Regions from separate parts of the Salinicoccus sp. Marseille-QA3875 genome, predicted to be linked through region 2. Evidence: riboswitches for the same ligand, from Rfam matches in the RefSeq annotation. Region 2 holds a riboswitch; each other region holds the start of a gene.
What was found. A riboswitch is a leader RNA that binds a small molecule or an ion and turns the genes downstream of it on or off. The one in region 2 is predicted to bind S-adenosylmethionine.
Positions count from the first base shown of each region.

Region 1: it holds a riboswitch for S-adenosylmethionine, as region 2 does, so the genes downstream of both, metK (methionine adenosyltransferase) here and ACY8DT_RS08030 (5-methyltetrahydropteroyltriglutamate--homocysteine S-methyltransferase) in region 2, are expected to answer to the same signal.
Region 3: it holds a riboswitch for S-adenosylmethionine, as region 2 does, so the genes downstream of both, ACY8DT_RS03450 (acetyl-CoA C-acyltransferase) here and ACY8DT_RS08030 (5-methyltetrahydropteroyltriglutamate--homocysteine S-methyltransferase) in region 2, are expected to answer to the same signal.
Region 4: it holds a riboswitch for S-adenosylmethionine, as region 2 does, so the genes downstream of both, ACY8DT_RS12255 (hypothetical protein) here and ACY8DT_RS08030 (5-methyltetrahydropteroyltriglutamate--homocysteine S-methyltransferase) in region 2, are expected to answer to the same signal.

Region 1 covers NZ_CM143103.1:130,269-135,652, reverse strand. The annotation lists gene pckA (phosphoenolpyruvate carboxykinase (ATP)) at 85-1,662, opposite strand; gene ACY8DT_RS00655 (Ltp family lipoprotein) at 1,982-2,737, shown strand; SAM riboswitch class I at 2,817-2,919, shown strand; gene metK (methionine adenosyltransferase) at 3,007-4,188, shown strand; gene ACY8DT_RS00645 (hypothetical protein) at 4,251-4,496, opposite strand; gene ACY8DT_RS00640 (nuclease-related domain-containing protein) at 4,855-5,384, shown strand, end outside.
Region 2 covers NZ_CM143103.1:1,563,556-1,568,939, forward strand. The annotation lists gene ACY8DT_RS08000 (DinB family protein) at 1-32, shown strand, start outside; gene ACY8DT_RS08005 (YaiI/YqxD family protein) at 161-601, shown strand; gene ACY8DT_RS08010 (DedA family protein) at 719-1,333, shown strand; gene ACY8DT_RS08015 (HesB/YadR/YfhF family protein) at 1,341-1,637, opposite strand; gene ACY8DT_RS08020 (helix-turn-helix domain-containing protein) at 1,724-1,942, opposite strand; gene ACY8DT_RS08025 (DUF2975 domain-containing protein) at 1,957-2,604, opposite strand; SAM riboswitch class I at 2,841-2,941, shown strand; gene ACY8DT_RS08030 (5-methyltetrahydropteroyltriglutamate--homocysteine S-methyltransferase) at 3,023-4,120, shown strand; gene chrA (chromate efflux transporter) at 4,288-5,384, shown strand, end outside.
Region 3 covers NZ_CM143103.1:661,685-667,068, forward strand. The annotation lists gene ACY8DT_RS03445 (sodium:solute symporter family transporter) at 1-926, opposite strand, end outside; gene ACY8DT_RS03450 (acetyl-CoA C-acyltransferase) at 1,147-2,313, opposite strand; SAM riboswitch class I at 2,410-2,517, opposite strand; gene groL (chaperonin GroEL) at 2,735-4,366, opposite strand; gene groES (co-chaperone GroES) at 4,410-4,694, opposite strand; gene ACY8DT_RS03465 (CPBP family intramembrane glutamic endopeptidase) at 4,869-5,384, shown strand, end outside.
Region 4 covers NZ_CM143103.1:2,416,854-2,422,237, forward strand. The annotation lists gene ACY8DT_RS12245 (hydroxymethylglutaryl-CoA lyase) at 4-885, shown strand; gene ACY8DT_RS12250 (YfiT family bacillithiol transferase) at 1,025-1,534, shown strand; SAM riboswitch class I at 1,647-1,752, shown strand; gene ACY8DT_RS12255 (hypothetical protein) at 1,953-2,219, shown strand; gene ACY8DT_RS12260 (reverse transcriptase domain-containing protein) at 2,503-2,949, shown strand; gene ACY8DT_RS12265 (group II intron maturase-specific domain-containing protein) at 2,956-3,327, shown strand; gene ACY8DT_RS12270 (IS1182 family transposase) at 3,673-4,914, opposite strand; gene ACY8DT_RS12275 (hypothetical protein) at 4,911-5,108, opposite strand.

The DNA of each region.
Region 1 (5,384 bases), 1.3 Mb from region 2:
CGCTATTCCCCCAGGATTAAAGCGTACGGATTTTTTATCTTGAGAATGGTTCTGTCCCAATCACTTTGAATTAAAAGGATTTAACTAGTTAAATCCACCTTTTTGAGCAATCTCTGCAGACTGTTCACCGAACTTATTAAAGTTTTCTTTGAACATTTCTTTTAAATTATTTGCTTTCTCATCATAGCCTTCCTTATCCAGCCATGTGTTTTTAGGCATTAAGAGTTCATCAGGAACGCCTGTCACTGAAACTGGTACGTTAAGACCGAAGGTTTCATCTTTATTAAACTCACCAAGTTCCAATTCTCCGCTGATTGCACGACGGATCATTGTGCGGGTGTGAGTCAGGTCCATACGTTTTCCTATGCCGTAACCGCCGCCTGTCCATCCTGTATTGACAAGATAGACGTTGACGTCATGCTTATCGATCAGACGGCCAAGCATTTTAGCGTAGACAGTCGCTTCCAACGGTAAAAATGGTGAGCCGAAACATGATGAGAACACCGGCTGTGGATCAGTCACTCCTCTTTCAGTACCTGCGAGTTTGGATGTGAATCCATTTAAGTAATGATACATTGACTGATCTCTGTCCAATTTACTGATCGGAGGCAATACGCCAAATGCATCCGCCGTCAAGAAGATGATTGTTTTTGGATGACCTGCCACTGAAGGGATGCGTGCATTGTCAATATAATGAAGCGGGTAGGCTGCACGAGTATTTTCAGTCAGTGATTTATCTTCGTAATCAGGTGTACCTTCTTCGTCTAAAACGACATTCTCCAGTACAGTCCCAAATCTGATTGCACCGTGGATTTCCGGCTCTTTCACTGCGGATAAATCTATCGTTTTCGCATAGCACCCGCCTTCAATGTTAAAAACGCCCTCGTCATTCCAACCATGTTCATCATCACCGATCAGATCACGGTGAGGATCCGCGGACAAAGTTGTCTTACCTGTTCCGGATAAGCCGAAGAATAATGCAACATCCTTGTTTTCTCCGACGTTGGCTGAACAGTGCATACTCATCACACCTTTTTCAGGCAGCAGGTAGTTCATGATAGAGAAGATTGATTTCTTCATTTCTCCGGCATACTCTGTACCGCCGATTAAAATAATTCCCTTTTTAAGTGAAATGATGACAAATGCCTCAGAGTTTGTTCCATCGACTGCAGGGTCTGCCTTGAAAGTCGGTGCAGATACGATGGTGAACTGCGGGTCGATATTGAGTGCCTCTTCTTTAGTCTCAGGACGGATGAACAGGTTTTGAACGAAAAGATTGTGCCAGCTGAATTCATTGACAACCTGCAAGTCCAAACGGGTAGATTCGTCAGCCCCTGCGTAACCTTTAAACACGAAAGTCTCTTCTTTAGAATTTAAGTGATCAATCACTTTTTCAAATAGATTATCGAAAATCTCTTCTGAAATCGGCTGGTTTACTTCACTCCAGTGAATTTTATGATCCGATACGTTGTCTTCCACTATGAAACGGTCTTTAGGACTGCGACCTGTATATTTACCGGTTTCTGCTCTTAAAGCGCCTGTATCAGTTAAAGCACCTTCTCCTCTTCTAAGTGAAGCGGTAACAAGTTGTGGAGCAGAAAGCTGAACTTCTGTTGTATCTTTAGATACTAACTTTGAGATTAAATCAGAATGCTTGACCATTTAAATGCCTCCAGGGATTTATTTTAATGTACTAATTGCAAATAGTATAACACATTAAGAAATGTGGTAACACATTAAATCAGTACAAATTAATTTTAATTTAATGATACTATCTGATTTTAAAAATGTTAAGGTCGGTCTTGATGAAAGTGGTTAATTTACACGTTAAAAACTTCAAAATAAAAAAGAAAGTTAAATTGATTATAAACGATGAATATATCAAATGTGAAATATTATCAAAATTGTAGTCTATTATCTTATATCTAAATTTAAATCATATATAATTAGATGTAAATATTTAGAAGGGGTGTAATTTAATATGAAACGATTTTTAATCGGTATTGTTTTTATACTTGTACTGGTTATCGGTGCCTGTGGTGGAGAAGAGGAATCGGACACAGCTTCATCGGATGAACTATCAGAACAAATTTCCCAGCTTGAATCTGATAAGCAACAGCTTGAAGAAGAAGTTGAGGCTTTAGAGGAAGAGAACGATGTATTAGGGGCACAAAGTAACACCGATGACAGTGCACAGGAACTTGAGCGAAAACTAGAAACTATGGAAGAGGAGAAAGGAGAGCTGCAGTCAGAAGTTGAAAGTTTGAAACAGGAAAACAATGAAATGAATGATGAAAATGATGCCCTTACCAATCAGGTTTCAGATTTGGAAAAGAAATTATCTTCTATTGAAGAAGAATCGGAAGATGAAAGAGCTGAAGAAAATACTGATGTTGAAGTGGATAAAGAAACCGCTGCTGAAAAAGGGACGGTTCCAAGAGAGTGGGAGCTCGCTTTGGAAAGTGCTTACACATATGCAGAAATCATGTCGATGTCAAAAGCAGGAATATATGATCAGCTGGTTTCAGAGTATGGGGAGAACTTTCCACCTGAAGCAGCACAATATGCTGTAGACAATATAGAATGGGATTGGAATGCCAATGCTCTGGAGTCCGCAAAGACTTATCGGGATATGATGAGTATGTCGAATGCTGCGGTTTACGACCAGCTGGTTTCAGAGTATGGTGAACAGTTTACAGCTGAAGAGGCGCAGTATGCAGTCGATAATCTGGATTAAGAGAGACATCAGCTGAAACTCCATCCTTTTAACATCTTGAATTGTCGTCTCCACTCTAGTATATTTAAACTCAAGTTATCTCTTATCAAGAGTAGGTGGAGGGAGCAAACCCGTCGAAGCCCAGCAACCTCTTTTACTAAAGGAAGGTGCTAAAGAATGCAGATTATTCTGATCGATAAGGGGAAGAGCGAAGCCTTTTCTCTATGTCAGAGAGAAGGCTTTATTTTGTTTGAAGAGATAGCGAATAACTTAAAGGAGATATATATAGGATGAGTGAAAAGAATTTATTTACTTCAGAGTCGGTAACAGAAGGACACCCGGATAAAATTGCAGACCAGATTTCAGATGCGATATTGGATGAAATCATAAAGCAGGATCAGGATGCACGTGTTGCCTGTGAAACAGTAGTCAATACAGGGCTAGCATTGATCGTCGGAGAGATAAGCACAGAAACTTATGTGGATATTCCTAAAATTGTAAGAGAAACGGTGAAGGGCATCGGTTATATTGATGCAAAATACGGTTATGACTATAAAACAATGTCAGTGTTGACGGGAATAGATGAACAGTCGAAGGACATCGCAGTCGGAGTGGATAATGCGATTGAGACGAGAACGACGGATGAAATTACAACAGGTGCAGGCGACCAGGGCTTGATGTTCGGTTTTGCTTCCAGCGAAACAGCGGAAATGATGCCGTTACCGATATCACTGGCTCATAAATTATCACGCCGTCTTACTGAAGTCAGAAAAAATGATACATTGAACTATTTGAGACCTGACGGTAAAACACAGGTCACTGTTGAGTACGATGAGAACAATAATGTGAAAAGAGTGGACACTGTTGTTATTTCAACGCAGCACAGTGAAGACGTCTCTACACAGCAGATTTACGATGACCTGCTTGAACATGTCATAGAAGCAGTTGTACCGGCAGAGCTGCTCGATAAGGAAACAAAATATTTCATCAACCCTACAGGACGTTTTGTGATTGGTGGTCCTCAGGGTGACGCTGGATTAACAGGGAGAAAGATAATAGTAGATACTTACGGCGGTTACGCAAGACACGGCGGTGGTGCTTTCAGCGGAAAAGATCCGACTAAAGTGGACCGTTCCGCAGCCTACGCTGCCAGATACATCGCAAAGAACATTGTTGCAGGCGGTATATGTGATAAATGTGAAATCCAGCTCGCATATGCAATCGGCGTCAGCCAGCCTGTTTCGATTTCTGTAGATACATTTGGAACATCGGATTTTGAAGAGAGCAGAGTTGTAGAGGCAATCAGGGAACTCTTCGATCTTTCTCCGGATGGAATCATTAAAATGCTTGATTTGAAGCGTCCGATTTATAAAGATACTGCAAGCTATGGACATTTTGGACGTGAAGATATCAACTTGCCGTGGGAAACATTGGATAAAGTGGATGAGATCAAAACGTTTTTAAATCGATAAAAACAACAATAAACCCGGAGCAGAAATTGCTCCGGGTTCTAATTTTAAATTGAGTTTGAATATTACAATCCTTCGTCTTCTTCTTCGTCTTCTTCTTCATCATCCATTGCTGGATCCTCTTCCACTGCAGAGTCTTCCTCTTCTTCGTCATCCATTGCCGGATCCTCTGCTGCCGGATCTTCAGCGCCTTCTTCCATTGCCGGATCTTCTGCTGCTGGATCTTCTTCAGTTTCTCCGCCGTCGCCACATGCACCAAGTACCATTACGGATGCAAGGCCGCCTGCCAGTAGATATTTTTTAAGTTCCATAGTAAAAGCCTCCTAATTAATTTCCTAATATAATATTAATGAGTAACCCTGCCACTTCTTTATCTCTATATAGCAAGTTATATTTACATTACCCATGTGTTGATTATTAAAACATATAATTTTAAAAATATAAAATAAAACGATGCAAATCCTAATGGAAAATGTGTAATAATTCATGTTTTATTTTTAAGAGTACTGTCATATTAATGGTTTTGATGCTTTTATCATTTTCGATTATTTAATACATTATATTGATGTAATAAATTTTTTGTTTTGTATCGATAACTTTTTTGTAGTATTGTTATAATATTAAAGGAGAAAGATATCGAAAAGTACAAATGGAATAGGAGATATGCGTATGAATACAGAGATTTTTACAAATCCGTTTTTTATAGCTGTAGCAGCTGTATTATTAATTCTGATCATTGTATTTCTAGTGTATTATTTTAAGCATCGTAATGAGATTAATAAAGTTCAGAACTCACACAATGAAGAAAAACAGAGCTTGATTGATAAATATGAGAATGAACAGGAAGAGGAACATCTGGCTCATAAGAAAGAAGTTTCCACTCTTAATGAAAAATATCATAATGATACAAACTTACTGAATAATAAGTTGTCGAGCTTATATCAGTTTACGGTGGACAAGGGTGAATATCTAACGGATCTGGCTTTGATTCAGTTGAAGGAGAAGCTGGTCGGTGAAGGGAAAATCCGTGATGCCGATATGTTGATACTATCGAATGTATATCTTCCAAGCCGCAACTTTACAAACACCAGAAAAATCGATCATTTAGTTCTGACACGAACAGGTCTGTATCTGATCGACTCAAAATACTGGAGTGGACATATACTCCACGGTATCAGCGAAAATAACTTTGAAGAGCT
Region 2 (5,384 bases):
TGATGGATAGTAAATGGAAGTCTGATATGTGATCATGAGAGACAAAGACAGATGATGTGATCCAGTAATTGCCGGGACAATCCATTAAACGCCTCGCGACTCATCCCGCATGCGCGGAAGGACCGTTAAAATAAACTAACAGAAAGGCAGGCGTATTTTTATGCAGATCATAGTCGATGCGGATGCGTGTCCTGTGAAGGATATTATATTTAAAACAACGAAGAATAAAAATATTTCTGTAACACTCGTTTCGAGCATCTCACATTTTTCCAATCAGGAGGTACCTCCACATGTGGAGACCATTTATGTAGATGCGGGCCGGGATGCGGCAGATTTCAAAATTGTTGCACTTGCATCAAAAGATGATATTGTCGTCACTCAGGACTATGGGCTTGCTTCTTTACTCCTGCCCAAAGGCACGACTGTGCTCCATCATAACGGTTTTGAATATGATGATATGAATATTAATCATCTGTTGAACACCCGCCATATAAGTGCAGCAATCAGACAGGGAGGCGGCAGGACAAAAGGTCCGAAGCCGTTTTCAAAAGATGATCAGCAGGCATTTTTAAAATTGTTTCAAGAGAAGATTGAAAATTAACCCCTCCAATATGGCGGGGTTTTATACTTCATGAAAATAAAAAATAATATGATTTGTTTATCCAGCCGTTAAGTTATAAACTATAGAAATCTTAAGTATAGGTAAAAGGTGAAAAGAATGATTGATTGGTTAACGACTATAATGAATGATTTCGGGTATGCAGGAATCATACTTTTAATAGCGATAGAAAATATATTTCCACCTATTCCGTCAGAAGTGGTATTGACATTCGGAGGCTTTATGACCACAACTTCTGAGCTCACGATTCCCGGTGTGGTCATCTCTGCGACAGGGGGCTCTGTACTTGGTGCAGTGGTTCTTTATTACATCGGTGTTCAGTTGAGTGTCAAAAGGCTGGAAAAAATCATTGATAGATGGGGACATATTCTGCGCGTAACAAAAGAGGACATTAAAAAAGCGGATAAATGGTTTGATAAATACGGCCCATGGACAGTATTCTTCTGCCGCTTCATTCCGCTGATCAGAAGTCTGATTTCAATTCCTGCGGGGATGTCTAAAATGAATGTGCTGTTATTTTTAGGTTTAACGACTTTAGGCACACTGATATGGAATATTGTACTCGTCTACCTGGGTGCTGCTGTCGGCAACTCCTGGGAAGATATAGTGGGTTATATGGACATTTATTCCAATATTGTCTACGCTCTCATTATCATCGGCGTCATTGTCCTGATTGTACTTTACATCAGAAAAAGGAAATCATACAACAATTGATGGCCTTTTACTGTTCTATATATTCAAAAACGACCTCTTCTTTTTCTTCATCGTACTCGACTGATAAATCATGGCCATCAAAAAACCATAGATCAGATTCATTGATATAAAACTCAATACCGTCCTCTTCGTATTCGACCGCTTTTTTCCTGTCATCTTTATCCAGTGTAAAAGCGAGAGAATATCCTTCACGGATTTTACTGTCGCCGTAAATCTGGACAATAAAACGCACCTTACTGCCAGATTCCAATTCCACTTCTTCTTTGAACCAGTCTAATGCATTGTCTGTTACTGTAAGCTTCATATCACACACTCCTTAATGTTGATGCCAACCTATCATTGGTTTTATCCTATAACTATTTATAGAAGAGTGCAAATATTTAGAGCTTTCTAATTTTCTTCTCTATCTTCTGGAGCGTATTCCAGAATATCTCCCGGTTGGCAGTCGAGAGCTTTACATATTGCATCCAATGTTGAAAATCTGACGGCTTTAACTTTACCGGTTTTCAAGTTGGACAGATTGACGATGGACACGCCGATTTCATCGGCCAGTTTTCCGAGTGGCATCTTTCTGTCTGCGAGCACTCTGTCGAGTCTGACTATTATCATGTTAACCACCCTTTCTAAACTGTTGCATCATATTCTTCCTGTAAGAACGCACCATATTTGAATACTTTAGCAAGAATCCAGATGATAATTCCACTGAATAATATCATAAGGTTAAAATTAAGGTCTAACTGGCCGAAAGAAAATATGAACTGATCATCCAGCTCCGTTGTAATTTCCATTACAGAGAAAGTCTGCATCATCAAGTTTTGAACAGCGAGTTTTGCCAGTGCATCAATTATTGTAAATACCATTAGAGTATATCCTGCAAATTCTATGAACCGGCTGTTTTTAAGTGTAAAAATTTCGCCGTGTTTTAAGTTATGCAGCCATCTGTTGATGAAAAATAAAATAAGAGCAACGGTAATGAGATAGAAGAATTGTGATACAAGAGCGAGCATGATTGCAGTCTGGTCCAGGCTGATGGATTCGAGATAAGCCTCAGTAATTTCCAAGGTCAAACCTGTGCTTTCGTATGTTCCGACAACTGGCAGCTGTGTCAGTCTGTCTTCAATCAGATTCAATGGCATAAACGGCACAATGACGATACCTGCGAGTACGGCAAGAACGCCCAGAATTAAAATTATCAAAGGGATGAAAGAGAGAACGTAAAGCACTTTAACCATCGTTCTGAAGCGTTTATGGATTACTGCGTTTTCGGTCATCGGTAAAACCTCCTTTATTTTATATTACCAATATACACTAATGTTTAACTCTTTGCAATAATTATTTAATGATAAACATTAAATATTATACTTATAACATTAAAAGTATAAAGGGGAATACTGTCATCATGGTGTTTCCATAAGATGATTAAAGATTTTATGATTTTAAAATTTTCCGATAAATCATTGACCTTACTTATCCCGAGTGATAATATATGGATTAACTAAATAATACTTTCTTATCAAGAGAGGTGGAGGGACCGGCCCGTTGAAGCCTCAGCAGCAGACCATTATTGGAACTGTGCTAATTCCTGGAGTGCAAGCTCCCAGATGAGAAGAGATGACGGACGTTATCCTCTTTTTATCAAAGATAAGAAGGGGATTTATTTATAATTAAAACACTTTAGGAGCGGATAATATGACAAATGTAAAAACGGGACCTTTCAAAGCGGATCACGTGGGGAGCTTACTCAGACCGGAGCGGATTCATAACGCACGTGAAGCCTATAAGAATAATGAACTTTCATCAAGTGAACTATATGATATTGAAACTGAAGAGATTACTAAAGTCGTTGATAAACAGATTGAAGCGGGATTGAAGGCAGTGACCGATGGTGAATTCAGAAGACGTTTCTGGCACACGGATTTCCTTGAAAATTTAAACGGTGTTGAAGGCTACGTTCCTGAAACCGGTTATGCATTTGTCGGTGAAGAAACCGAAGCCTGGGATGTGCGCAACAAAGGAAAGCTTTCATTCAACGAAGACCATCCGCATGTTAGAGATTTTAAATTATTCAAAGAAATTGTCGGTGACCGTGCTGTTGCAAAACAGACCATCCCGAGTCCAAACCAGTTATTCAATGCAGGTATCAGAGACCATGAATACTATTCTGATGTTGAAGATTATGCAGACGATGTCATTCAGACATACAGAGATGCTGTCAAAGCATTTTATGAGGCAGGCTGCCGTTATCTTCAGTTCGATGATGTGTATATCGCGGGACTGAATGCCGAAGAGCTGCCGTTCAACGACAGCGGTCTGGACAGGGAAAGACTGATTGACCTTGCACTGCGTGTCGTCAACGGCGTGCTTGAAGACAAGCCCGAAGATCTTGTGGTAACAACGCATTTGTGCCGTGGCAACTACCGTTCCAAATGGGCATTTGAAGGCAGTTACTCAAAAATTGCACCGGTTCTGTTTGCCAAAGAAAAAGTGGACGGTTTCTTTTTAGAATATGATGATGACCGTTCAGGCGACTTTCAGCCGCTGGATGAAATTCCGAACAACGGACCGCAGGTGGTCCTTGGACTCTTCACTTCAAAGCATGGTGAACTTGAGAGCAGGGAAACAATCAAGGAACGAATTGAAGAAGCCAAGCAGTTCATCCCTAAAGAGCAGATTTCACTGAGCCCACAGTGCGGCTTCGCTTCGACTCACCACGGAAACATTTTGACTGAAGAAGACCAGTGGAATAAAATCAAATACATCGTTGAACTGTCTGAAGAATTACTGTAATTGAAATGTAAGGCGTGCAGCACATTGAGTGCTGCATGCTTTTTTTATGCTTCTGACTCAGCGCTGTTACAGATGTTAAGAGTTTGTATAATTTTATGATTCATATGGATTAATATGCAAATCACTGGTAAATTTGAAGATATTAACTTTATTATACGGAGGAAAACATGACCAATCATTCAAACTCTAATAACAATAATCAATCAGGCAGCAATCTGATGGAAATCTTACTGACTTCACTGCGCCTCGGTCTGACTTCTTTCGGCGGTCCGGTTGCACATCTCGCTTATTTCAAAGAGGAGTATGTAAATAGAAAGAAATGGCTCGATGATAAATTATATGCGGACATTATCGCTGTCTGCCAGTTCCTGCCCGGACCTGCAAGCTCGCAGGTCGGCATTTCAATCGGTATGCTGCGCGGCGGTATAGCGGGCGGGATATTATCTTTTCTCGGATTCACATTGCCATCTGTTTTAGTACTGATCATTTTTGCACTGCTGTATCAGAACCTGGATTTGGAGGGGGCTGTTTTCATAAACAGCTTGAAAGTCGTTGCTGTGGCAGTCGTGCTGCACGCACTGCTCGGCATGGGTAAAAATCTTGCACCGGACATCCCGAGAATGCTTATGGCGATTGCTGCGGCAGGTTTGATGCTGATCTACCCGAATGCATGGATTCAGATCCTGACAATCTTACTCGGCGGTCTGCTCGGATATTTCCTGTTTAAGAATAAGGCAGAAAATAAAATAACAGATTTTAAATTTAACCTGACACGCAAAATAGGCATCATTTCATTCAGCACACTTATCGGACTGTTGATTCTGCTCCCGTTACTCAATTCACTTTTCGATAACCAGTACTTGAATATATTCGATATATTCTTCCGTGTCGGTTCGATTGTTTTTGGCGGCGGTCATGTTGTCCTGCCGATGATCGAGAGGGAAGTTGTACCTACAGGGCTTGTTTCGGCTGATGAGTTTCTGGCAGGTTACGGAATGGCCCAGGCGGTGCCGGGACCTTTATTTACATTTGCAAGTTATTTGGGAACGGTTATGCTGGGGACGATGGGCGGCATCATCGCAACGATTGCGATGTTCCTGCCATCATTTCTGCTTGTGATGAGTGCATTGCCTTTTTTAAATCTGCTGAGAGGCAATAAGAAATTCCAAAGCATTCTGATGGGAGTCAATGCGACGGTGGTCGGAATTCTGCTTGCAGCATTTTACAATCCGGTGTTTATAAGTGGTATTAACTCCGGCAGTGA
Region 3 (5,384 bases), 900 kb from region 2:
AAAGACGGGGCAATCACCCTTGCTGCCAGACCGCCAAGCACCATCAACGTGGAAATCAAGAATAAGACCACTCCTGCCGATAGAGTAAATGGTGCAAGCTGCTTCTCACTTTCAAGTGACAACACTTTATTTAATAGATGCGGCATTAATACAAAGCTGAATAAAAGGAATTGTACGGCCATGATTGCCATCGGACTGTCATAAGGTCCTCCTGTGGATAGAACGCCTGTCAGATTCGGATCAATCGCCTCAAGCTTACTTGTCAGCTCTCCAAATACATTCAAGCCTCCACCTATTGTCCAAAATAAAGAGACAAGAATTAGGATGGAAGTGACAGCCATCAAAATTCCTTGCATACCGTCCGTAATGAGCTGTGCGTAAGCCCCGCCAAGTCCTATGTAAAGAATCGTGATAACTACACCAATGATAATTCCCCAGAAATACGGGATATTTAAGACTGATTCAAAGATGGTAGCCAGTCCGACATTTTGACCGACAATATAATATATGTTGAATAAAATTAAAACAGCCACAAGCACTTGCAACGCCTTGCTGTTGTATCTTCTTCCAAGCCATTCCGGCAACGAGGAAACACCGCCGAACTTTTTGCTGTATCTCCAGAATGTCTTAGCAAATAAAAGCAAACCAATCCAGGAAACCCCAAAGCATCCCAATGTATACCACAGCACTGATGTTCCATATTGATAAGCCAGCCCCGGCACACCGATAAATAAATTGGCGCTTGCATAAGAAGCGGCAAAACTGGTTCCGACAATCACAGGATTCACTTTTCCTCGGGCCGTAGCAAAGCCGGACATCGAACTGCTATGGCGCTTTCCCTTTTTACCAATCCAAATGATATATCCAAAATATAAAACTAACAAAACAATAATTGTCCAAAATAATGGTCCTGTGACGTTAAGCATTATTAATCCTCCTCTCTTCCCTTTGATACATAAGATTTTTTCCATATCAGTAAACCGACTGCCCAGAATATGGCCAGTAATACAAAGTATAGTGCTATCATAATTAATCATTCCTCCAGATTACATGAATTCATTTGAGTGATAGATTATAAACGCTCCGGCTGATCTGTATTTAATACATCAGTATCGACATCCAGCGACTGTTTCAAATGAATGTGTATTACCAGCTTTTAGGAACCTCTATCAATAGAGCCATGCCTTGACCGCCGCCACCGCAAAGTGATGCAATTCCCTTCCCGCCGCCACGACGTCTCAGTTCTTCTGCAAGAGTTAAAGCAAGCCTGAAGCCGGTTCCGCCAAGCGGATGACCAATCGCAATCGCACCGCCATTGACGTTCACTCTTTCATAGTCAATGTCCAGTTCCCGGCAGCTTGCAATGACCACACTTGCAAAAGCTTCATTGATTTCAAATAAATCAATATCATTCACTGTCAGGTTCGTCTTTTCCAATACTGCTTTGATTGCCCTGGCAGGCTTTGTATGTAAACTCGTATCCGGCCCCGCAACTTCAGCCCAGCCCAGAATGCGTGCCAACGGTGTTTTACCAAGCGCCTCCGCCCTCTTTTCAGATGAAATGATTCCGACACTTGCACCATCTGTCATTTGAGACGCATTTCCCGCTGTAATCGTACCGTCTTCAATGAATGCCGGTTTTAAAGCTGCTAATTTTTCAATGGAAGAATTAAGTCTGATACCTTCGTCATCAGAAAAAGTTTTCCCATTCACAGTCACCGGTATGATTTCATCCTTCAGGTAACTTTTTTTCAGTGCTTCAGCTGCCCGCTCCTGGGACAACTGTGCATATACATCCTGGTCCTCTCTGTTGACCTTAAAATCTTTATTCTTCGCATCGGTTGCCACCCCCATCGATTGATCTGTCAGCGCGCACCACAAACCATCGTTACTTAATGTGTCCGTCAGCTGCAGCGATCCCATTGACTGTTCCTTACGGACCGCAGCAGTGTACGGGGCATTGGTCATCGAATCGAATCCGCCTGTAATATATAATTCCCCTTCGCCAAAGTGAATGCGGCGAACAGCGTCTGATACTGTTGCCAGCCCGGCCAAACATACATTATTTAAAGTAATTGCTGGTACAGATAGCGATACACCGGCTTCTGAAGCAACTCTCCTGGCTGGATTTTGTCCCTGGCCTGCTTGAAGTACCTGTGCCAGTAGGACCCCGTCTGACTCTTTTGCACCGGGCACTCTTTGCAACAGTTCTTTCACAGCTAAAGCCCCTATTTCGCCTGCCTCCAATTCTGATAAAAATCCCTTCCACTTGCCAAAAGGGGTTCGAACACCTTCCAGAATCACCTTGTTCATATACCTCATCCTTTCTTATGATCTGATTTTTTAAATAGAAAAACCCTCTTTCCTAAAGAAAGAGGGTTGAAATCATGAATATATCACAGTTTCCCCCTCTTATCTTCCAGACATTTCTGCCTGTTGGAAGTAGCACCATTCCCCATAAAAGGGTGGTTGCCGGGCGTCAAAGGGCCAATTCCCTCAGCCAACTCGTGATAAGAGTGATCTAATAAAATTATCTTATTGTTAGAAATTATTTGTTTATTTGATTATTCACACTATCAGAACACAGCTGAAAGGTCAACATCTTATTTTTGAACAAGTAAATTCTCCTTAGACTTTTAAATCAGTATTTCATTTCCTTCTGTCCCCTCCCAATTCAAAAAACGGGGTCTGCACAATGGCAGACCCCGTTTTTACAATAGTCATTCGCTTAAGATTACATCATGCCCGGCATTCCGCCGCCCATGCCGCCACCCATATCAGGGCTGCCGCCATTTTCATCCGGAATGTCCGCAACGACCGCTTCTGTCGTTAAGAACATTGCAGCGACAGAGCCGGCGTTCTGCAGTGCTGAACGTGTCACTTTAGTCGGGTCGACAATTCCTGCGTCAACCATGTTCACCCACTCGTCAGTTGCAGCGTTAAAGCCATAACCTTCTTCCTGGGATTTAAGTTTTTCAACAATTACAGAACCTTCCAAACCAGCATTTTCGACAATTTGACGCAACGGTGCTTCCAATGCTTTAAGCACGATGTTGATACCCGTCTGTACGTCTCCTGATTCTTCCAGTTGTGCAACTTTATTGTGCACTGCTACAAGTGCTGTACCACCACCGGATACAATACCTTCTTCAACTGCTGCACGTGTTGAGTTCAATGCGTCTTCAATACGGAGTTTACGCTCTTTCATTTCAGTTTCAGTCGCAGCACCCACTTTGATTACTGCAACACCGCCTGAAAGTTTCGCAAGTCTCTCCTGAAGTTTTTCTTTATCGAAGCTTGAAGTCGTTTCGTCTATCTGTGATCTGATCTGACCGATACGAGCTTCGATATTATTAGTTTCACCCGCACCTTCAACGATTGTTGTATCATCTTTGGATACGTTCACTCTTGAAGCATTACCGAGCATGTCGATTGTCGTATCTTTCAATTCAAGACCTAAATCTTCAGTGACAACCTGTCCGCCTGTCAATATCGCGATATCTTCAAGCATCGCTTTACGACGGTCACCGAACCCAGGTGCTTTAACAGCAATTGCCGTGAACGTACCGCGCAGTTTGTTAAGCACGATATTCGCCATAGCATCGCCTTCGACATCGTCGGCAATGATCAGAATCGGACGAGACTGCTGAACAACCTGTTCAAGTAGCGGCAGAACATCCTGGAAATTTGAAATCTTTTTATCAGTGATTAAAATATATGGATTCTCAAGATCTGCAATCATTTTCTCGGAATCTGTCACCATGTACGGTGAAGTATAACCACGGTCGAACTGCATACCTTCCACTACTTCAAGTTCAGTTTTGAATCCGCGTGATTCTTCGATGGTGATTACGCCATCTTTACCTACTTTTTCCATCGCTTCAGAAATGTATTCTCCGACAACAGGATCATCTGCTGAAATTGCACCCACCTGTGAGATGGATTCTTTGTCCTGAACCGGACGGGAAATATTCTGAAGTTCTTCAACTGCCGCTTCAACCGCTTTGCTGATGCCTGTACGGATACCTACAGGATTCGCACCACTTGTAACGTTTTTAAGGCCTTCCTGTATCATTGCCTGTGCAAGAACAGTTGCCGTCGTCGTTCCGTCACCTGCAATTTCGTTTGTCTGGTTTGCCACTTCGGCAACCAGTTTTGCACCCATGTTTTCATATGCATCTTCAAGTTCAATTTCTTTAGCAATTGTCACACCGTCATTAGTGATCAATGGTGATGTGAACTGTTTATCTAAAACAACATTACGGCCTTTTGGTCCTAATGTTACTTTCACTGCATTAGCAAGTTTATCAACACCGTCCAGCATGGACTGGCGTGCATCTTCTGAAAATTTAATTTCCTTTGCCATTACTTCTGCCTCCTAAAAAATTTGAGTTATAATATTTTATCTTTTACTCAACAATTGCTAGAATTTCATTATCAGCTAAAACTAAATAATCTTTATCTTCATGTTTTATCTCAGTACCTGCAAATTTGGAATAGACTACCTTGTCTCCAACTTTGACCTCTACTTCCAAACGGGTGCCGTTGTCTAAAACTTTACCTGAACCCACTGCCACAACAGTACCTTCCTGAGGTTTCTCTTTCGCTGAATCTGTTAAAACAATACCACTTTTAGTCGTTTCCTCTTTTTGAGTCAAATCGATTACTACACGATTGCCTAAAGGTTTTAACACTTTAACATCCTCCTCTTATTTCATCACTGCAATTATCATTTTAGCACTCTGATCTTTTAAGTGCTAACAATTAATATAATAATCAAAGAAGGTCAAAATTGCAAGTGTTTTATATTGCTTTAAGTTGAGTTCGATTTCATGTAAAATAATTTTATTGCCATTGGAGGGAATCGCTTGAAGAAACTTTTTAGAAATCGTCAAATTAACAGTGCTTTAATCTTACTGATATTCATCGGCGTTCAGCTCGCCGTCTTACCTGTTGGTATCATAATGGGTGTGACCAGCCCGGAACTTGGTCCTGAAGAATTGATCACTGCGGTCATTCCTTATCAGTTCATCGCATTTTTAATCGGTACCATTCTTGTCATCATCATTGGCAACCTTCACCAGAATAAAAATGCGATTGAAAGAGGAGGACAGACTGATGTACCCGTCACGCTCGTCTGGATTGTCGGCGGTGTAATACTCGCATATGCTTCGCAGGTCATTGCTGGGTTGATCAACGTCTATGTGCTCGGCAACCCGCTGGAAAGTCAGAATACGAATGAAATCATGGATATGATCGAATCCATGCCTCTGATGATCCTGATTGTAGTCATACTCGGCCCGATAATAGAGGAATATGTATTCAGACGTGCAATATTTGCTGAAGTCTACAGTTTATTCCCAATGAAAAGTATGGGATATAAA
Region 4 (5,384 bases), 850 kb from region 2:
AAAATGAAACATATTAATATAGTTGAAGTCGGTCCAAGAGATGGATTTCAAAATTTAGATGATTATATAGAATTAGATGAAAAGTTTAATATTATAAAAAAGTTGGTTAAAGCCGGAGTTAAGAACATACAGCATACTTCGTTTGTAAGTCCTAAAGCTGTTCCACAAATGAAAGATGCTAGAGAACTGTCAAACCTATGTCTCGAGAATTTCCCTGAAGTGAACTTCTCTGCACTCGTTCCAAATTATAAAGGTGTAGAAATTGCTTATTCAGTAGGATTAAAAGAGGTTGCTTATGTAGTATCTCTGAGTGAATCACATAACAAAGCTAATATAAATAAAACTCACGAACAATCCCTTGAGGAATTCAGAAAGATTAAAAGTGATTTTCCAAAAATGGAAGTCACACTGGATTTATCCACTACATTTGGTTGTCCTTTTGAAGGAAAGAAAAATACAGATAAAATTGTGGATTTCATTCAGCCTTATGTTGAATTAGGTGTTAAAGATTTAAATTTATGCGATACCATTGGTGTTGCTAACCCGAAAGAAATCAGAAATATAATAAATATGGTAAAGAAAGCATACCCATCATTAGATTTACAAATTCACATACATGATACTAGAAATATGGGAGTTGTGAATACTTACGCTGCTATAGAAGAGGGGGTTGAAAAAATTCAATCTACTCTTGGCGGCCTTGGTGGTTGTCCATTTGCTCCAGGAGCTTCTGGAAATCTGTCTACTGAAGACATGGTTTATATGTTAAATGATATGAATTATAAAACGAATGTTGATTTTAATAGGTTGAAAGAAGCTGCATTGTATCAATTGGAGATAATACCGAATGGTAATTACAGTGGTCATCACCAATTTATAAAATAAAAAGAAATGAGATCGGAGTTCTCTGATCTCATTTCTTATTATGTGTTCATTTAAACGTCTGCCATATATATTTCAGCTTTGTATGGACTTATAGTATATTGGAATTGAGCAGATTCTATTACGGAAAGGGAGTATTAAGATGGATGTTAAATTTCCTATTGGAGAACTGGACGTACCTGAAAATGTAACACTTGAAGATATTCAGAAGTGGAATGGACAGACAGCTACATATACGAAAAGGTTACGTGAAACGGTCGACAACTTAAGTGAAGATGAGTTGAACAAAACTTACCGTGAAGGTGCCTGGAATGTCCGACAGCTTGTGCATCACATTGCGGATTCCCAATTGAATATGTATCAGCGGCTGAAACTCGCTTTGACTGACGATGCTCCGACAGTGCCGGGATTCCTCCAGAATGAGTGGGCTGTGCAGCCGGACACTGAGCTTTCCGTGGAAAGTTCAATTAAAATACTGGAAGGTATCAATGAAAGGATCGTTGCGCTGGGTAAAAGCCTGACTGAAAATCAGCTTGAGCGTTATTTCATTCATGAAGCGAACGGTAAAGTAACAGTTGCAACAAAGGTTGCGAAGCTCGCATGGCATGAAGAACATCATTTAGAACATATTAAAATCGCATTATCGAAGTAAGGTGATATAAAGAATGATGTGAAATCTATAAAAGATCGTTTCATATCACAAAATGTAATCCTTCCTTGCAAATTATACTGATTTACTATATTATTGATTTCAACTAAATATCCAATTATTCAGAGTAGACTGAGGGATTTGGCCCGGGGATGTCTCAGCAGCGGACTCATTTCGAGTACTGTGCTAATTCCAACAAGCAGATGCTTGAACGATAATCAGTTTAGTCATCTGTGCAGTGCAGATGGCTTTTTTATGTTTGCCCAGCATGGGCGTATTCTAACGGGTGGAAGTCCCGAGTGTGACCCGGTAGTGGTAAACACATAGCCAAAAGCCAGGGTGTCCAACGTGAGGTGGAATCTGAAGGCAGCTCGAGGCAAACCTCCGGTCCGACGCACAGAAACCATATAAGAGGCAACGTATGTGGATGAAGCTGCATAAGAAGCTGAGGTCCGATAACTACCCTGAACCATACGGTGTAAATATGGCGGATAGATGGAGGTCTCACGTCTCTGTACCAAAATTTTGTAGTGATATAAGACTGGAACGTGAGAAGTCAGCCGAAGTCGTAGTAGTGAAGATGTCCGGCGAAAGCCGGAAAGAGCGAAGGACTGAACAATTTTATCGTTACGGAACGCTCGATTGGAGACCGGCGCAGACCACTGGCACAGAGCGGAAAAGTGGATAGCGGACTCTCGAGAAAGAAAGGAAGTAACACGCATCAATACAGATAAATTACTGGATAGAATCCTGAGTCGGGACAACTTGAACCAGGCTTATAAACAAGTGAAGAGAAATCAGGGCGTCGCCGGTGTGAATGGTATGACCGTGCACGAGATGAGCAGCTACATGACTGGGAAGAAGGACGCAATCATTTCCCGAATTCGGCAGAGGAAATACCAACCCGACCTGTACGCCGGGTCGAAATACCGAAACCGAACGGCGGAGTGCGTCTCCTAGGCATCCCAACGGTGAAGGACAGACTGATCCAACAAGCAATCGCCCAAGTACTGTCACCTGTGTTCGATCGACACTTCAGTGAATATAGCTATGGTTTCAGGCCCAATCGATATGCAGAGATGACAATCCTTCAAACACTAGAATATCTGGATGAAGGCTATGACTGGATTGTGGATATTGATTTAGAACGTTTCTTTGATACAGTCAACCATGACCGTCTGATGAATCTCATGTCCAGAACCATTGACGATGGGGATGTCATCTCCCTGGTCCGTAAATTCCTGGTCAGCGGCATACAGACTGATGATGAATACAAAGCAGCCATCATCGGTACACCCCAAGGCGGCAACCTGTCCCCACTGCTCAGCAATATCATGCTTAAAGAGCTGGATATCGAACTGGAAAAACGTGGACTGCGCTTCGTGAGATACGCTGATGACTGTATCATCATGGTCTAAAGCGACATGGCAGCGAGACGGGTCATGCGGTCGGTGACCGCATTCATCGAGAATAAGCTCGGATTGATTGTCAATGCGACGAAATCGAAAGTGACCCGTCCCGATGACCCGGAGATGAAATTCCTCGGATTTGGCTTCTATAATGATTACCAGGCCAAGGAATATAAGGCGAAACCACACAAGAAATCCGTGGAAAGTTTTAAGTTCAAACTGAAACAGCTGACCCGGAAAAACTGGAGCGTCGACACGAAGTATCAGGTCGAGCGCATCAACCAGGTCATCCGGGGTTGGGTGAACGACTTCAAAGTCGGTAAGATGAAAAAGGTACTTAAGGGCATTGACTCACATACGCGAATGCGCCTCAGAATGTGCATTTGACAGAAGTGGAAAACTGCCAGAAACCGACGGAAGCATCTCATCACACTGGGCGTGGACCAATACACCGCCTATAAGTACAGTCACACCAGTAAGGGGACCGTTCGCATTGCGTATTCGTGGATACTGACGACGACCATTACAAATAAGAGACTCGCCCGTTTCGGACTCGTCTCTTATGTATCACATTATAACAAAGTACATGTGTAGTATAAAATTGAACCGCCGTATACGGAACCGTACGTCAGACTGTCTAACAAACAATCAAATCTCAGAACTCAAAGGTAGGTTATCCTCATTTTCTTAAAAATCTTCTGAAAATGAAAATATCAAAGGTTTTCGGTGGGGTCAAGTTCTTAATAACCCAACAATTTCGGAAACCTTTTTGATTTTCGTTATTCTTTTGAAGTTATAGGCAACGCCAATTAGAGCTGCCTCTACGTTGACAGAATCCAGCCCTTTTCCTAAAAAATATGTGTAGCCGAACGATCGCTTGATTGTGCCAAAAGGATGTTCTACAATCTGTAATCGTTTCTTATAGATTTCATGATGGTTCTCGGTATCTGCTTTCAGCATTTCGAGAATTTCTTCATGTTCCCACCGTTGGATGTTTCTGCCTCTTTTCGCTTTTGTACACACGCCATATACAGGACAAGATAAGCAAACATCGCCCCCAATATATTTTTTATACTTCAAACCATTCTTAGAAGTGTTCTCCTCGAAAGGAAGTGTTTGTCCCTGAGGACAAAGGTAAGTATCTGTTTCTTTTTGATATTGAAATTTATCTTTTGAATAATCAGAATCCCCTGACACACTTTTCTTTTTTTGAGGTTTTAAATATAATGTATTTCCCTCAACCAAACAATCTTTTATCTCTTTCGCATTATAGTATCCCGTATCCGCTAATATGACTCTCTTTTTGTTTTTGGATAATATTTCATTTGTTTCCGAAACCATAGGCGTCAATTGGCTCTGGTCGTTCACATCATTCACTACGTCTAGAGTAATAATGAGTTTATGTTTATTATCGACGGAAGACTGCATATTATAGGCGACATCTATTTTCCCATTTTTCTTCATCGCCCTGGATTCAGGGTCTGTGATGGTTAATTGTTTCTTTTTTCCTTTATCCATTTCTTGCTTTAACTCTGACATATGCGCTTTTTTCTTCTGATATTTATCAATTTTTGTTTCGATAGAGGCAACAGTCTCTTCCCCCAATTCATCCTCTTGCGCCACTTCCTCTAGTCGCTGAAGGTACTGTTCAATCTTTTCATCAAAATACGCCATCTTCTTTGTGAGCCCATTGGGTGTAATATAATTACTCTTACTATTTTGCGCACGTATTTTTGTACCATCAATCGCAATGAGCGCACCATCAATTAGCCCCCAGCCTTTAAGCAAGCCTGTGAATGTCTGCATCACTTTCTTGAAGCTCTTACGATTTTCTTTTAGAAACAATGAAATAGTACCATGATCCAGACGAATACCGTTTATTAACCACATTAATTCAATATTTCTTTTACATTCTGTTTCTAATGCACGAGAAGATCGAATCTTATTAAAATACCCGTAGATAAAAAGCTTCAATAAATCTTTTCGATTATAAGGTTGCTGCCCAGGGTTATTTCTTTGATATTCAAGGATCTCTGCATTTCAGACAAGCAGAGTGAGCCAACGAAGGCATCGATTGCTCGGACAGGATTTTCTGTATCAATCATTTCATCTAAAGATATGAACTGGAAACTCACTTGATCCCTTGAAAAACCCTGAACGTTACTCATTTGAATAATCTCCTCTACATATTAAATTATTTATATTATACACTTTTACCGATTATTTGTTAGACAGTCTGACGTACGGTGGTGTGAGGGGACGGGAATTTAATTATTCCCTCCTACTCGATTAGAAGTATTATTTGGCTCTACGTCAAATCAGGTTGATGGGCGTGGAGATCTTTGAGTCTAGTTCGCATAAAGCGAGCTAGACTCTTTTTTTGTTTTCGGTTGGTATAACCGGGTCATTAATAATATATAATCTCTAAAGTGCGCAAAATAACG